DNA from 3 places in the Synechococcus sp. RC10A2 genome. Region 2 is predicted to be linked to each of the others. Evidence: riboswitches for the same ligand, from Rfam matches in the RefSeq annotation. Region 2 holds a riboswitch; each other region holds the start of a gene.
What was found. Region 2 has a riboswitch for cobalamin ahead of NW848_RS15630 (TonB-dependent receptor). Riboswitches for the same ligand answer to the same signal wherever they lie in the genome.
Positions count from the first base shown of each region.

Region 1: another riboswitch for cobalamin. It lies ahead of NW848_RS13240 (type II secretion system protein); the one in region 2 lies ahead of NW848_RS15630 (TonB-dependent receptor).
Region 3: another riboswitch for cobalamin. It lies ahead of NW848_RS08185 (sirohydrochlorin chelatase); the one in region 2 lies ahead of NW848_RS15630 (TonB-dependent receptor).

Region 1 covers NZ_JANSHP010000097.1:25,901-31,217, reverse strand. The annotation lists gene NW848_RS13255 (ATP-binding protein) at 1-840, shown strand, start outside; gene trpC (indole-3-glycerol phosphate synthase TrpC) at 950-1,741, shown strand; gene NW848_RS13245 (metallophosphoesterase) at 1,738-2,445, shown strand; gene NW848_RS13240 (type II secretion system protein) at 2,449-3,204, opposite strand; cobalamin riboswitch at 3,356-3,478, opposite strand; gene prmC (peptide chain release factor N(5)-glutamine methyltransferase) at 3,534-4,475, shown strand; gene NW848_RS13230 (sigma-70 family RNA polymerase sigma factor) at 4,483-5,073, opposite strand.
Region 2 covers NZ_JANSHP010000114.1:16,228-21,544, forward strand. The annotation lists gene NW848_RS15630 (TonB-dependent receptor) at 1-797, opposite strand, end outside; cobalamin riboswitch at 837-978, opposite strand; gene NW848_RS15635 (DUF1565 domain-containing protein) at 1,070-2,860, opposite strand; gene NW848_RS15640 (pentapeptide repeat-containing protein) at 3,024-4,241, shown strand; gene NW848_RS15645 (LptF/LptG family permease) at 4,430-5,317, shown strand, end outside.
Region 3 covers NZ_JANSHP010000064.1:15,294-20,610, forward strand. The annotation lists gene NW848_RS08180 (heavy metal translocating P-type ATPase) at 1-2,224, shown strand, start outside; cobalamin riboswitch at 2,353-2,489, shown strand; gene NW848_RS08185 (sirohydrochlorin chelatase) at 2,519-3,547, shown strand; gene NW848_RS08190 (hypothetical protein) at 3,659-4,552, shown strand; gene NW848_RS08195 (PAP/fibrillin family protein) at 4,549-5,166, opposite strand; gene NW848_RS08200 (L-threonylcarbamoyladenylate synthase) at 5,222-5,317, opposite strand, start outside.

The DNA of each region.
Region 1 (5,317 bases), on a different contig from region 2:
CTTATTCATCGCGATTACACGCGCTTGGGTGCGGTTCACATCCAGTGGCACGATGACCGCATCGAAATCTCCAATCCTGGCGGCTTCCCAGAAGGTGTGCATTTGAACAATATCCTCGTCACACCGCCGCGCCCGCGCAATCCGCTCTTGGCGGACGCCTTCAAGCGAGCGGGGCTTGTGGAGCGCACGGGGCGCGGCATCGACATCATCTTCACCGAGCAACTCCGCTACGGACGCCCCACTCCCTCCTACGAACGCAGCACGCCAGCCGATGTCGTCTTGGTGTTGCCTGGGGGGCGAGCGAATCTCGCATTCGTGCGCCTGGTGGTCGAGGAGAATCAGGCGGGACGCCCGCTGCGGCTGGACGAACTACTCTTGCTGAATGCCCTCTGGCAAGAACGCAGTCTGACAGCCGCACAAGCCGCCCGACTCTTGCAAAAATCCGATGCGGACGCCCGCGCGGTACTAGAGCGACTGGTAGAAGCGGGGCTGGTGGAAGGGCGTGGCGAGCGCAGGGCGCGAACTTACCACCTCTCGGCTGCCACCTACCGCCGACTGGGTATGCCATCCGCCTATGTTCGCCAACGCGGTTTCGAACCCGTCCAGTGGGAGCAGATGATTCTGCAGTATGTACGCGCACACGGACGAATCACCCGACGGGAGGCGGCGGGCTTGTGCCAAGTGAAAGAGCATCAGGCGTTCTATGTTTTACAGAAAATGGTCAAACAAGGTCAACTTAAATCTGTCGGAAAAGGACGCAGCGTCCGCTATGAGATGGCAAACGCGGAAAATGCAGAGAAAACGCAGAGTCTGCGTTTTAATCGCAGAGTCTGCGATTAAAACGCAGACTCGTGCAAAACACCTCCGGGCAAACATCCAGCGCCGAACACAGCACGGCAGCAGCATTCCCAGCAGGAATCCCCTCGCATGCGGCGAAACGCTTCGCGCAGTGAGCATCTTGCACCGCATTCTGGAAACCAAACGCGAGGAGGTGGACGCCCGTCGGCGCACGACACCCCTCGCGGAACTGAAGGCGCGCCTTGCAGACGCTCCCCCCACGCGCGGGTTCCACGATGCGCTGCGCCGTACCCCGAACCCCCTCGCGCTGATTGCCGAACTCAAGCGCGCCTCGCCCAGCAAGGGCGTCATTCGCGAAGATTTCGACCCGCTGCAGATTGCGGCGCAGTATCACGAAGCAGGCGCGGACGCGCTAAGCATATTGACCGACGAACCCTACTTTCAGGGCAAGCCCGAATACCTACCCCGCGTCCGCGAGCAGGTTCCCCTGCCTGCCTTGCGTAAGGATTTCCTGATTGATGCGTACCAAGTCTACGAGAGCCGCGTGCTGGGCGCAGATGCGATTCTGCTGATTGTCGCTGCTGTGCCTGACCCTGCGCAACTGCACGACCTGCGCGCCCTCGCCGAATCGCTGGGGATGGACGCCCTCGTGGAAGTGCATGACGAGTGGGAGTTGGAGACCGCCGTCGAGTCGGGCGCGACGCTGATTGGCGTCAACAACCGCGACCTGCGCACGTTCGAAGTGTCGCTGGACACCACTCTGCGCCTGCTGCGCTACTTCCCCGAGGGGATCACGCGTGTGAGCGAGAGTGGGATAGAGACCGCCGACGATGTGCAGCGACTGCACGCAGCGGGCGTCGACGCGCTGCTGGTGGGCGAGACGCTGATGCGCGCCGACAACCCCGTCGCCGTCGTGCGGGAGTGGATGGACGCTTGCCGATGAGACTCGCGCTGCTGCACACCAGCGACGCCCACAACCGCTGGAACGAGGCGTTCGTGAGCCACCTGCGCGCCCTGAAAGCCCAGCATGACGCGCTTCTGCTCGATTCGGGCGACGCCATCCGCGCGGGGAATGTCGCTGTGCCGTTGCGTCCCGAAGCAGCGTGGGACTGGATGCGCGCGGCGGGCTACAACGCGATGACCATCGGCAACCGCGAGTTCCACCTAACGACGGCAGGCTTTCGGGCGAAGACGCAGGGCGCGCCCTGCCCGCTGCTGTGCGCCAACCTGCGCCCCAAGTATCCCGACGCGCCGATGCCTGTGCAACCTGTCTGGCGCACGGAGCATCGTGGCGTACGCGTCGCTGTGCTGGGGCTGACCGTGCCGATGATCACCCCACGCATGAAGGTCGCCGCGCTCAGCGCGTACCTGTTCGACCCGCCGCTGGAGACCGCGCGCCAGTGGGTACAACACCTGCGCCCCGAAACCGACCTGTTGATTGCGCTCACGCACCTTGGCGTCCAGCACGACCGCCTGCTAGCAGAGGCGTGCCCCGAACTGGATGTGATTCTCGGCGGGCATTCCCACACGCCGACCGAGACCCCAGAGCAAGTGGGCGGCGTGTGGCTCAGCCATGCGCCCCCGTTCTGCAAGGGCGCGACACTACTGACACTCACACGCCGCAACGACCGCTGGGAACTGGAGTAGCCGTTACTCCAAGCCCATCAGCTCGTCGGTCTGGGGGTTGCCATCGCGGTCGATGTTGCCTAAGTTGTAGCGACGGTGCGGCTCGTAGGCGGCTTCTGTGCGCAGCACGGGCTTGAACACCTTCGCGTGCCCGTCGCACCACAGCACGACCCCCATCTGATTGTGCCGCCCGTGGAAGGTGGGGTTATTGTAGGAGGGCGGTTCGAGGAAGCCCGTGCCTTCGAATACAGGCGCACCTGCGCCCCAAGTGCGCCACTGCGCCACATCCGCCAGCCACGCGGTCTCGACAGGGCTGTTAATCTGCGCCAGCGCAACCGCGATCGGCGTGTAGTTCGGGGGGCGCATCGGGCTAAGATAGACATAGTTGTAGCCGTAGCCCAAAAGCCCGTACTGGTAGGCGCGGCTCTCGCGGAACGACGGGCACGCCTGAATCTCCGTGTTGCGCATGTACGGATACAGGAAACTGCGCTGCGTGTCCAGCCGCTGGTTCTGGCGGTCGACATAGCCCCACCAGTAGTGCGACCAGTCGTCGTAGGCAATCGGGAACAGCCGCTCGTCGTAGTCTTGGGCGTACATCAAGCCTGCAGTTCCGATTTGGCGCAAGTTGCTCAAACACGCGGTCTGACGCGCTTTCTCGCGCGCTTGGGCAAACACGGGGAACAAGATCGCCGCCAGAATGGCGATGATCGCTATCACGACCAACAGCTCAATCAGTGTGAAGCCGCGTGCGCGGCTCGCGTACCGTGTCTGTTGCATCATTTCATCCCTCCACATAAGCGTTGCGCTCTGTGGTCGGGACGAAGGCTTGCGCCGCAGTTGCTGCCAGCTGGACGCCTCCAGCCGCAGGCACATGCGTGCGCGCGCTCTTTCGCCCAACCCGCGAGGCGAAACGAGCGAGATACGGCTGAATCGGTCTTCGGGCTTCTGGATCATCCTACTAACGACGCCTTCCCAGCCGAAGCCAGTGGCAATATGTCGCGTTCGTCCCCAGTTACCGCTGCGCGTCAGCGTCGGATTTGCACCGACTTCCCGTGCATTCAGCCGCCGCGAACTCGTTTGCCGAAAGCGCAGGTATTATACCGACTCCGATGACGGTTCGCGAAGCCCTCGAGTGGGCGGGGGCGCAGTTGCAGGCGGTAGGGCTACCAGAGCCGCTGCGCGAGGCGCAGGCGTTGGTCGCAGCGTGCCTCGGCTGGGAGCGTGCGCAGCTAATAGCACATCCTGACGCGCTCCTTTCAGCGCGGCACGCGCGGCGACTGCATAGCTGGGTACGCCGCCGCGCAGCGCGTGAGCCGCTGGCGTACATCACGCGCCGCGTGTGGTTTTACGGGCTGGAACTTATGGTCGGGCGCGGCGCACTTATCCCACGCCCCGAAACGGAGTTGCTGGTGGAGGTGTTTTTGGGATGGGCGGCTAATCTACCCCCCTCCTTAAGGTTCCCCCCGCTTCGCGAGGGGAACCAGCCCGACTCGGTTCCCCCTGCAAGCAGGGGGAACCTCAAGGAGGGGGTCGCTTGCTCACCAATCCTCGTAGATGCAGGCGCAGGCACGGGCACAATCGCGCTTGCCTGCCTGATGCACGCGCCGCACTGGCTGGGCATCGGCATTGAGCGTAGCCGCCGCGCGCTCCGCTGGGCGCAGGCGAATCGGCGGAGACTGGGGCTGGAATCGCGCCTGCTGCTAATCCAAAGCGACTGGCTGCATGGACTGCGCGCAGGCTCTGTGGACGCGGTGCTGAGCAACCCGCCCTATGTGCTGCCCGACGAGTGGGACGCGCTGCAGCCCGAAATCACGCGCTACGAGCCGAAGAGCGCACTGCTGACGCCTGCCGATGACCCGTTGCGCCCCTACCGCCGCATTGCGCGGGGCGCGCGGTGTGCGTTGCGCGCGGGCGGTCTCCTTGCATTCGAAACCAGCCCGCGCCTGGCTCCCCTGTTAGCCGAACGGCTGCCCGCGTGGGGCTTTCGGCAGCCACGAATCGTCTGCGACTACGCGGGGATAATGCGCGTCGTGTGGGCGATTCGTGAGTAGGCGCGGTTCAGCGGCTTTCGCAAGTGTGGCGGTACGCCTTGCGCTTGATTCGAGCCAGCGCGTTGTCCACCGCTTTCGGCGAGCATCCGATTCGCGCTGCAATCTCTCGGTAGGTAAGGTGCTGCCGATACAAGGCGACCACTTGCGCTTCCAGCGGGCTGAGGCGCGTCGCCAGGAACTCGCGCCGCCGTTGCGCTGTCTCCCGCTCACTCAGCTGCTCATACAGGTTCTGGCGCGGGTCAGGCACCTGCTCCAGCCACGAGCGTCCATCCCCCTCTTCCGAAAGGCTCACGATTGGCGCTGCCCATCGCTGCGCACGCTTTAGCTCCGACAGAATCTGTCGACGAATGCACACCCGCGCGAACGCCGCAAACCCCGCCTTACGCTGGGGGTCAAAACACTGCACCGCGCGCCACAGACCAATCAAAGCGACCTGATACACATCTTCGGGATCACAACTGGGCATATAGAACCGCCCTGCGAGGTTCTGCGCCAGCGGGCGGAACAGCGCCAGCACCTGCTCCGCCGCGCGCTCGTCCCCTTGCTGCGCCCGCAGCACCAAGTCATCTGTCGATAGATATTCACAGTGCGCTTCCATCGTGCGCTCACCCACCCTATTATAGCCCACTTTTTCACCAACGAGGGCGTGAAGGGGAAAAGCATAGGTTATTCCACCCGAATCCCCTTCACACACCAGCAGATCGCACAGTATTGGGCGTTTTCGTCGCTCGATTCGACGCGAATTGGGGTATATTATAGGCAAGCGCAATTTCAGCGAGTAGTTGCCGACGAAAGGACATTTCCGGCTCGTCCCGCCACGCACAGAGTAACCCTCTTGAAAT
Region 2 (5,317 bases):
ACACTGCCGGGCACGCGAAAGGCTTTGTTGAGGTAGAGGGCGTTGGCTGTTAGGACTTGATCTTCGGCCAGTTGCCAGGTGAGCTTGGCCTGCAAGTTGTGGTACTCCACCGCCGAGTTTTCCCGCCTGCCTGACTTGCCCAGCCGCTCAATGGCAAAGGGAAAGTCGTTGTTACTTTGCAGACGGCGATAGCTGAGCACCCAGCCCAGATCCTGGGCTTGGCCGCGACTTTGGATCCCTTGCTCATTGAGACCGTAGCTGCCGACCGCCGCTTCCAGCACCGTCTCCGTTTCTGGCTGCGGCTCCACCGTGACGATGTTGATCACGCCGCCAACGGCGTCTGAGCCGTACAGGGTAGAGCCGCCGCCGGGGGAGACTTCAATTCGCTCGACGACATCGGTGGTGATTTGCGAGAGGTCAAACCCCCCGAAAAAACCCAGATCGTTGAGAGGGCGGCCATCCAAGAGCACCAATACCTGCGCCGTTCGCGCCCCTCGCATGAATTGAGAGCTAAGAGCTCCCAACTGAGTTCCCGCTGTGCCATCGCTGAGGATCCCGGGCAAGTAGCGCAGGGCTTCCTGCACCGTCCTTGCCCCTTGCTGGCGCATCTGCTGGCGGGTGATGACATAGACTGGGCGGGAAGACTCTCGCAGCAGGCCGGGACGGCGAAACGGGGTGGTGACGGGTTGATTCAAAATCTCGGCGCTGAGGCCGGTATCCAAGATTGCCTGCCCCCAGGCCGGGATCCCCAAACTCAAGATCCCCAGCCCAAGGCTGAGACATACAGTTACTTTCATCCGGTTGCTCCTGCTTCCGTGCGACGCGGAAGGGCTAAGCTTTGAGCCAAAGCCGCAGGCGGGCATCCTGACTGAGGGCCTCAGCCCATCACAGTTGCGGCACAGCGCCGGATTTGCACCGGACTTTCCCCATTGCTTGCCCTGGCTGATCCCCAGGACAACCTGACGGCACGGCTTTCCTCCCCATTGCTCTGGAAAAAGCCGTGCTAGGCATCATACATTCCCTGCTGGGGAGTTCCTATCCTGCCGGGGGGGATCCCTGGGCAGTGAGGTCAACGGAAGATCATCTCCGCCACCGCGTCAAAGCCGGCGTCCAACAGCCGATCCAAGACTGACTGGGCCTGGCTGCGGCTGTCGTAGAGGCCGGCCTGCAGCACCCTCCTGCCGTTGAACACGGTCTCCACCGCTTCGGGGACGAGCTGCCGCAGCCGCTGCAAATCGTCGCTGCCCTTGGGGGTCACCAGCACACGAAAGCGGGTGGCCGACTCTGCTGGGGCTACCGCCGGTTCTGGAGCCGCGGCAACGGGAACAGGGGGGGTTGTTGGGCTGCTGCCCGCTTGTCGGCGAGCCGGGGGTGGCAGGAGGGTAGTAATATCCGTGAGAGGAGCCACAGATTGCTGGCGGACGGGAGTGGCAGGAGCAGGCTCAACCGGTTGGGCAGGCGTGGTGGAGCCATCGGGGGTGAAGGGGACGGCAACAAACTCCTGGGGTTGAGCGCCTGCCGGCTGAGGGGGGGCACTGGGCAAAATGCGCCCTCCCGATCCCGCTGCAGGAGGGGGAACGGGGGCAGTCGATTGGGGCACCGTCACCACCGGCAAGGTGGGAGAGGCCGCCGCCGGCTGGGGATCCCTGCTGGGAGCCGGAGGCTCGGCCTGCGGAGTTGTGGGCAGCGTCAAGCCGCCTGCCGCAATGGGTGGCGGGGCGTTGCTGGGCAGCGCAGCCACCGTGGTCTGGCCGGCCAGATCCAGTTCCCCTTTGGTTTTGCCTGCCAGTTGGTTGCCGTTGGCGTTGAGGCGCAGACTGCGGGTGGCGTTGAGGATGTCGTACTGGCCGTTGCCCTCAAAAATGTTGTTGCCCGGATCCGAAGCCGTGCCCAAATCTGGCTGGGCGGTGGTGATAGCTGTCAGGCCAGTCTCCAGGTTGCGGGCAATGAGATTGTTGCGCAGGATGGGACGGGCGCTGCCGCCGACCACAATGCCGGTGCGGTTTTGCAGGATGCGGTTGTTGCGCACAATCGGCGCCGAGCGCTGGTCGATGGTGAGGCCAAAGCCGGTCTCTTGGAAGAGGTTGTTGACAATGGTGGGCTGGGAGGTGCCCAAGACGGAGATGCCGTTGGCCCCGTTTTTGTAGAAGCGGTTGCCTTCTATCCAGGGGTTGGAGGCGCCGGCGATGAAAATGCCGTCGTGGATGCTGCCCACAAAGCTGTTGTTGAGAATGCGTGGGGAAGCCGATTCTACCCAGAGGGCGTAGCCGCGCCGACCCTGGTTGCGCAGGGTAACCCCCCGCACCTCTGAGCCGGTCTCTGCCAGCAGGGCAACGTTTTGCCGGGCCAAGGTCGGGCTCATGTAGGTGCCGCCGCCATCGATCAGGTAGCCCTCTCCCAAGGTGGACTCGTCCCCGCGCAAGATAAGGCCGGCCTTGAGGCGGATGGGGAAGACTTCGCCGCTTTCTGCGCTGTACACCCCCGGCAGAAGCTGGATGATGCTGCCGGCTGGCGCCCGGCTGATGGCATGGGTGATGGTCTTGAAGGGGTTGTTGCGGGATCCATCCCCTTGGGTATCGCTGCCATTGGCGGCATCCACAAAAATGGCGGGGCGGTCGTCCGGCAGCGGCGGCGCTTGGGGCAGGGCCTGCTTCTCCAAAAGGCCGGTGTCCAGGGAAGTTTGCGCCCAACTGGGATCCCTTCCTGCCGCCAGCAGTAAGCTGGTGCTCAACAGCAAAGAGGTGGCCAGTCGCGTCAGCGTCGCGGAGCCGTGACGCTGCAACCGCAAGTCAGGCAGGACTGCTGTAAATTGGTGTTCGCCGGATTTCTGCAGACGGATGAACGATAAGGAAGAGATCATAGGAGTCATCCCCACACCAGGCTGGGCCAGACAAGGAAGGAGGGTCGAGGCTATCCTACCAAACCTGACAGGCAGGATCCTGCCCTCTTCCCCAACTCCAAATACGGACTGACGCAGGCTTCTTTTTGTAGATCCAACGCTACCCCTAGAGTATACCCTTGCCATGACCGACGAAGCCCTTGCCCGCGAAGGCTCCTCCCAAGAGTTGCCGCTGGCTTCCCTCTCGTCTGGGCGCCCCCTGCTCAACCTGCTGTTGTTGGGGATCCCAGCCCTGCTGCTGCTGCTGGGCCAGTGGGCAGGGCAGCCGGCCCTGGGCTGGGGGGCGGTGCTGGCTTGGCTGGGCCTGGCCGGCTGGTGGGGGCAGCCGCTCTGGGTGCAGATCGGGCGCGACCTCTGGCAGTGGCTGACCACCTGGCCCAGCCTGGGGTGGGCGGCAGCAGCTCTCGGCTTGGCGGTGATGGGAGGATTGGTCTGGAGTGGAGCCTTCTCGGCCCTGGGATCCCTGAGCTGGGAGGCCATCGGGGCTTTGGGCGAGGTGTTCGGGGCTACAGGTCAGATCCTGATCGCCCTCCTGGCCGCCTACATCGCCTGGCGGCAGTACGTCATCTCCCGCGACCTCACCATCCAGCAGAACATCATCACCCAGCAGCAGACCATCGACGCCTACTTCGAGGGCATCTCCAACCTGGTTCTCTCCCCTGACGGGCAGTTGGACGACTGGCCCCTGGAGCGGGCCATTGCGGCCGGGCGCACGGCGGCGCTCCTCAACGGCGTGGATCGCTTTGGCAAAGCCAAGATCCTGCGCTTCCTCTCCACCGCTAACTTGCTTAGCCCCCTGCGCCGCGACGAACACCTGGGCCGGCCCATCCTGGACGGCAAAGGCGGCTACCAGCGGGATCGCCTCAACGGGATCCGGGTGGTGAATCTGGGCACCATGCTGGAAGGGGCCGACCTGCATGGCACCCTGCTGCGGGGGGTGGACTTCAGCGAGGCCAGCCTGGAAAGAGCCAACCTGCGGGATTGCGACCTCAGCCACACCAACCTCTGCGGGGCCAACCTGCGCAATGCCGACCTGCGCGGCGCCGATCTCTACCGCGCCCTCTTGTTTGTGGGATCCCTGCAGACGGCTTCTCCGGCTCAGCCAGGAAAAAAGCCCGATTTTAAAAGCGGGGCCTACGCCGGCGCCATCGTGGCCGGCGCGGACTTTCGCCGGGTGCGTCGCCTTTCCCCCGAACAAAGAGCCTACCTGGCCGCCTGGGGAGCCAAGCTGGATCCTGAGCCCCCGCTTCCCCTCAACTCCTCGGCCAGCCGTTTGGATCCCGGCGGCGAAACCGAGCCCTTACCCCCTCCTGCCGAGCCGCCGGCCTCCCGGAGGCCTTGATCCAGAGCCAATGGCCGGCAAACCTGGGTTCAACGCCAGCGCTGCCATGGTCATGGCAAACAGCCATGAAACAGCTTGTGAGTTGATCCCAGCTCCCCTCTCCCTCTGGGAGAGGGGCTGGGGGTGAGGGCCTGCCGGAGAACCGTTCAAGCTAGCCTGAAATAGCCCCAATCCCTCAATTGTTGGACATGGCCCGCTTGCTCACCAAGTTCTGGCTGCTGGAGCGCTACCTGTTTGGGCAGATGCTCACGCCGGTGCTGGCCGGTATAGCTGGGGGAACCCTGCTGCTTTTGGCAGGCCGGCTCTTTACCTTGGCCGAGCGGCTGGTCGAGGGATCCGTGCCGCCCCTGACGGTGTTGCGCCTTCTCATTTTGGATCTGCCGGAGATGGTGCTGCTGGGCATGCCCATCGCCGCTTTTTTTGCCACCATGCTCACCTTGGGCAAGCTGAGCGGCAACAGCGAGATTACCGCCATGCGGGCAGCCGGGATCCCGTTTACGCGCATTTTTCGTCCCCTGTTGCTGGTGGGGCTGCTCATGAGCCTGAGCGCTTTTTGGATCAGCAACGTGCTCCTGCCGGCCAGCAAACGAGAAATCCGCCAGATCGACCAGCAGGCGCTCCTGGCCCGGGCCACCACCCCGGTGCAATACGACGTCTTTTTCAGAACCGCCCGCGTTGGCGGGACGGAAGACAACCTCTGGTTTTTCATCCGCCAGGTGGATCCGCGGCTGAACACCATGCAGGATGTCACCATCTTGCAGGTGGATCCCTTGCCGGGGGGCAAGTACCAGTTGGCAGAGGTGACCCTGGCGGCCCAGGCGGTGTGGAATGGCCTGGACTGGACCCTCAGCGAAGGGGTGACCCACCGCTACGGCCCTGACGGCCTCAGCCTGGCCGAAGAGCCCTTCGACCGCAAGCCGCTAGAGGTCTCCCAAGATCTGGCCGCCCTGATGCAGCCGCCGGTTCCGCCCAACGAGCTGAGCCTGCCGGAGCTGGCGGAGCGCATCTCCCGCCTGGCCCGCTCCAACCTCAATACCCAGCCCCTGCGCACCGAGTTCCACATGCGCTTTTCCCTG
Region 3 (5,317 bases), on a different contig from region 2:
TGCCTCCTGCGCCCGCAGCATCGAACAGGCCCTCACTCAGGTGCAGGGGGTGTCCCACGGATCAGTGAATTTTGCCAGCGAGCAGGCCACCGTCAAAGGGGATCCCAGGCTGGTGGATCCGCAGGCGCTGATTCGGGCGGTGGAGCGGGCGGGGTATCGGGCGCGCCTTATCCAGGAGGATTGGCAGCTGGACGATCTGTCGGATCCAGAGCGGATCGCCCAACGGGCCGCAGAACGGGAACTGAAGCTCAAGGTGGCGATAGGGGTGGGCATCAGCACGGTGCTGGTGATCGGATCCCTGCCGATGATGCTGGGGATGGACATCCCGGGCTTTCCCATGTGGCTGCACAATCCTGGGTTGCAGTTGCTGCTGACGGCTCCGGTGCAGTTTTGGGTGGGCAAGCATTTTTATCGAGGCGCTTGGGCCGCTTGGCAACGGCGTTCAGCGGATATGAACACGCTGGTGGCCTTGGGGACGAGCGCGGCTTTCTTCTATTCCATTTTCCCAACGGTTTTCCCCGACTCTTTCCATCGGCAGGGACTGCATCCCGATGTGTATTACGAAGTGTCGGCGGTGGTCACCACCCTGATTCTGGTGGGCAAGTGGATGGAGCAACGGGCCAAAAGGCAAACCTCTGAGGCCATTCGCAAGCTGATCGGGCTGCAACCGAAAACGGCAAGGGTAATTCGCCATGGGGTGGAGCAGGATATTCCGATTCGGGAAGTGCAGGTGGGGGATCGGATCCGGGTGCGCCCCGGCGAGAAGGTGCCGGTGGATGGGGTAATCCTAGAGGGATCCTCCACCCTCGACGAGTCGATGGTGACCGGCGAGAGCCTGCCTGTTGTCAAATCGGCGGGGGATGAGGTGATTGGGGCAACGCTGAATCAGACGGGCAGCTTTGTGATGGAAGCGCGGCGGGTGGGCAAAGACACAGTTCTGGCCCAGATCGTGCGCTTGGTGCAGGAAGCTCAGGGATCCAAAGCTCCGATTCAACAGTTGGCGGATCGGGTCACCTCCTGGTTTGTGCCGGCGGTGATTGGGGTGGCAGTTCTAACTTTTGTGCTCTGGTGGGTGCTGGCCGATAACCCGACACTGGCCTTGGTGAACACAATTGGGGTGCTGATCATCGCCTGCCCTTGCGCGCTGGGGTTGGCGACCCCCACCTCGATCCTGGTGGCCGTGGGACGAGGGGCGGAATTGGGGATCCTGGTGAAAAGTGCCGACAGCCTGGAATTGGCCCACGACTTGCGCACGGTGGTCTTGGACAAAACCGGCACCCTGACCGAAGGTCGTCCCACTGTCACCGATATTTGGGCTAATGGCTCCTCTCCCCTGACGGTGTTGCGCCTGGCAGCGGCAGTGGAGCGGCACTCGGAACATCCTTTGGCCCAGGCGGTGGTGCAGAAAGCCGAAGCCGAAAAAATTGTGATCCCTCCTGCCTGGCACTTTCAGGCAAGGGTAGGCAGTGGGGCAGAAGCTTGGGTGGAAGATCAGTGGATTCGCATCGGTCGGCTGAGCTGGCTACAGGAGATGGGGATCCCCTGGGATCCCTCTTGGTCAGAGCGGGTTCAGAATTGGGAAAGCCAGGGCAAAACGGTGATCGGCGTAGCGCAATCCCAGAGTCTGGTGGGGCTGTTGGCCATTGCCGATCCGCTCAAACCCACCTCTCCTGAGGCAGTGCAACAGCTGCAACAGATGGGTCTAGAGGTGATCCTGCTAACCGGGGATAACCCCACTACGGCCCAAGCGGTTGCTCGGCAAGCAGGCATTCAGCGGGTAATTGCCCAAGTCCGTCCGGATCAGAAGGCAGCTTACATACGCAGCCTAAGACAACCGCGACGGCGGGTGGCGATGGTGGGAGATGGCATTAACGATGCTCCGGCTCTGGCAGAAGCTGATGTGGGGATCGCCATTGGTACAGGTACGGATGTGGCGATGGCCGCCAGCGATATTACCCTCATGTCGGGGGATCTGCGGGGAGTCGCCACAGCCATTCAACTCAGCCGGGCCACCCTCAACAACATCCGCCAGAACCTCTTCTTCGCCTTTATCTACAACACGCTCGGGATCCCGATTGCCGCCGGGGCGCTCTACCCCTTCACCGGTTGGCTGCTCAACCCCATGCTGGCGGGGGCAGCCATGGCCCTGAGTTCCGTTTCGGTGGTCGCCAATGCCCTGCGCCTGCGACACTTTCGAGCCCACAGACCGGCAGGCCGGCGTTAGGCCCTCTCCCAGGGGCAAGGGGGATTAGCGCGGCAACAGTTTTGCTGCCCTTTGAGCATGAGTCTGCCGTACCGCTCATGCCTCAGGGCTATCTTCTGGCAGACAAGGACATCCCCCCCAGGGGGCTTGGTGAACGACAAGCGGCAAGCTAACCTAAAAGGCTCAGGCAGACTGGGGAAAGTGCGGTGCAAGTCCGCCACTGTGACGCAACTGTGATGGGATCCCTCCCTCAGCCAGAACACCCACCTGCCGTTGTCCTGTACCCCTTGCGATTCACAAGGAACGGAGTTTTTTGTGTTGGATGTCCTCAGTTTTTCCCCTCCCCGTGCGGTTGGGCAGTTTTCTTCTCCTGCCTTGCCCCTGTTGCTCATCGGCCATGGATCCCGTGACCCTGAAGGGCAGCAAGCCTTTCTGGAGCTGGCCCAAGTTTATCAATCCCTCACCCCCCATCGGCCGGTGATCTCCTGCTTTTTGGAGCTAGCCCAGCCCAGTATTGCCCAGGGGGTGGAACAATGCTTGGCCCAAGGGTGGCAGGAGATCGTGGCCCTGCCGCTGCTGCTTTTTGGGGCGCGCCACAACAAGTTCGATGTGACGATGGAACTGGATCGCCTGCAGGCCCTCTATCCCCAGTTGCGCATTCATTACGGTGGGCCGTTGGGGATCCGCATCGAGATCCTGCAACTGCTGCGAGACCGATTGGCCGCTTTGATGGCCGCCCAACCGCAGCGGATCCCAGAAGCAGAAACCGTGCTCCTGTTTGTGGGTCGCGGCTCCAGCGATCCCGAGGCCAATGCCGAAGCCTGTAAACTGGCTCGGCTGCTTTGGGAAGGATCTGGGTTTGCCGCTGTGGAAACTTGCTTTATCGGCATTACCCATCCCCGCCTGCCCGTGGGATTGGAGCGGGCCCTCTCTTGGCAGCCGCGCCGGGTGGTTGTGCTGCCCTATTTTCTCTTTACAGGGGTGCTGGTGAAAAAAATCGAGGCGGCGGTGCAAGAACGGCGACGCCAATACCCCGAGATCGACTGGCTGATGCTGCCGGAATTGGGCCTTGTGGACGCGGTGCTGCACAGCCTGCAGCAACTGGAGCAGGAAGCTCTCCAGGGCCAAACCCTGATGAACTGCCACCTCTGCAAGTTTCGCCTGGCGGTGAGCGCAGAGCTGGGAGCGGGGCATACTCATCACCATGACCATGACTCCCATGGGCACGGATCCCATCACCATCACTCTCACCATCACCACAACCACGGCCATACCCCCGCAGCAGCAGCGGATCCCTGGGCCGAATTGCAGAGCTACCACCAGCGGGCTTGGCAAGTGCCCTAAGCGAGAAACAGAGGCTGCCGGCGGGATAAACTGAGATGCAGGCAGGCGATCTGTGAACCTGACCTCTGGTTCTCCTGCTCCGGTGGTTCTGCTAGCGAAAAAACAGAAACGATGATGTTCTCCCGCTCCTCTTGGGTCTCAGGTGCCGCTGCCGCGGGGAGCGGGATCTTTGTCTTCGCGTTGGTGGTGGGCCTGCTGGATCAGATCCTGCCGACCCTGCCCAAGGTTTCCCTGTCCTTGGCCGGGATCCCTGGGCTCCTGGCTGCAATTGGGGCCTCCTATGGGGCCTGGCGGGTGGTTCAGATGGGTCTGCAGTCGGGCTCCTGGACTGATTTTCGGGCCTCGCTGGTAGCGGCTCTGTCTCCCTTTGATCCCGCCGATTATGGCGGCAACCCTCGGCAACCCGAGGAGGATTCTCTCCCTTTGCAGTCGGTTGACGAGGATCCTCGAACCCAGATCCGCGATCGACAAATTCTTGATCAAGCTGAGCAGCAGACGGAAACTGAAACCGAAGTAAGCGAACACACTCAAGTAAGACTGCAGGGCGAGCAGCACCAGGATCAAGCTTCGCAGGCCAAGGCCCAACAGTTGCAGCCCCTACAAGAATTGTCATCACCTTCTTCCCCAAGCCCTGAGTCGGCAAAACCCACACCAGAGCCAGAGCTCAACCAAAAACTTCGCCAACTCCAGATGCAGGTCGCCACTCTGAAAATAGAACTGGAACTCCAAGAAATCCAACTGCAGCAGTTGGAGGTGAGGCGGACTCGGCTTCAGCAGCAGAAGCAGAAACTCAAGCACGTTCTGCGTCGCACGGCGTCCGAAAATCAAAGGCTGCGCTTCTTACAGGAGCAAAAAGCCCGGCAACTGGAGCAAACTCAACAGGAGCTGCAAACTTTGCGAGAGTCCTACCGCGCCTTGCAAGTTCTCCAGGAAATAAGCTCCACCCTAACCCAAAACCCATCTCACGAAAGGGCGGAAACGGAGTCCTCTGGATCCTCCGACTAGCCGACCCGCTTTAGAACAAATACACTCCCCTCGCTGCCCCGACCCAGCCGCAAGTCTTCATCCAAATAGGTGATATCCAGCCAACCCGTTGGCTCGCGGCGGCGGATATCGATTTGAATAGCCGGGATCCGCTCCGGAGCCCGCTCGAGCAAATCGAGAAAACTCTCGATCTCGTAGCTCATCAAGGCCTGGGATCCGAGCACCAAGCGCTCGAAAATGACCCTGACCCGGCATTCCGACTCTGGGTAGAAGCGGGCCGCCACCGCCACAACTCCCCGGGGCAGCCAAGCCTGCAGCCAGCCGGATCCCTGGATCTCCGCCACGTTAAAGACCCGCCCAGCTTTGGCCCGAATGCACTGGTAGATCTCGCCGGTGGTCAGAAGGGGCAACTGGGCCAGCCGCAGCAGGTCTGTGCTGGTGGTAAATAGGGTAAGCCAGTTCCCCTCCAACTGTTCAGGAACAGAGGTTGGCCTGGGGGTGGGGTTGAGCGCCTCCAAAGCAGCAATGTGAGACAAGATCTGGGCTTTCTGGTCAGGGGAAACCTTCCGGCCTCGGTCAGCCCCCTCCAGCAGGCGCAACAGGGCCAGCTTTTGCTCAGCCAAAGACTCAGGCATGGGCACACTCCACAGGCACCGGCCCTATTCTAGAGAACACGGGATCCCTCTGCCCTCAACCCTCCGCTTCCACCGGCTTCAGATTTAGATTTATTAGATCCGCCACCTGCTCGTACCCCAAGCCGGCCCGCACCAGCAGCGGCTCCGGCCC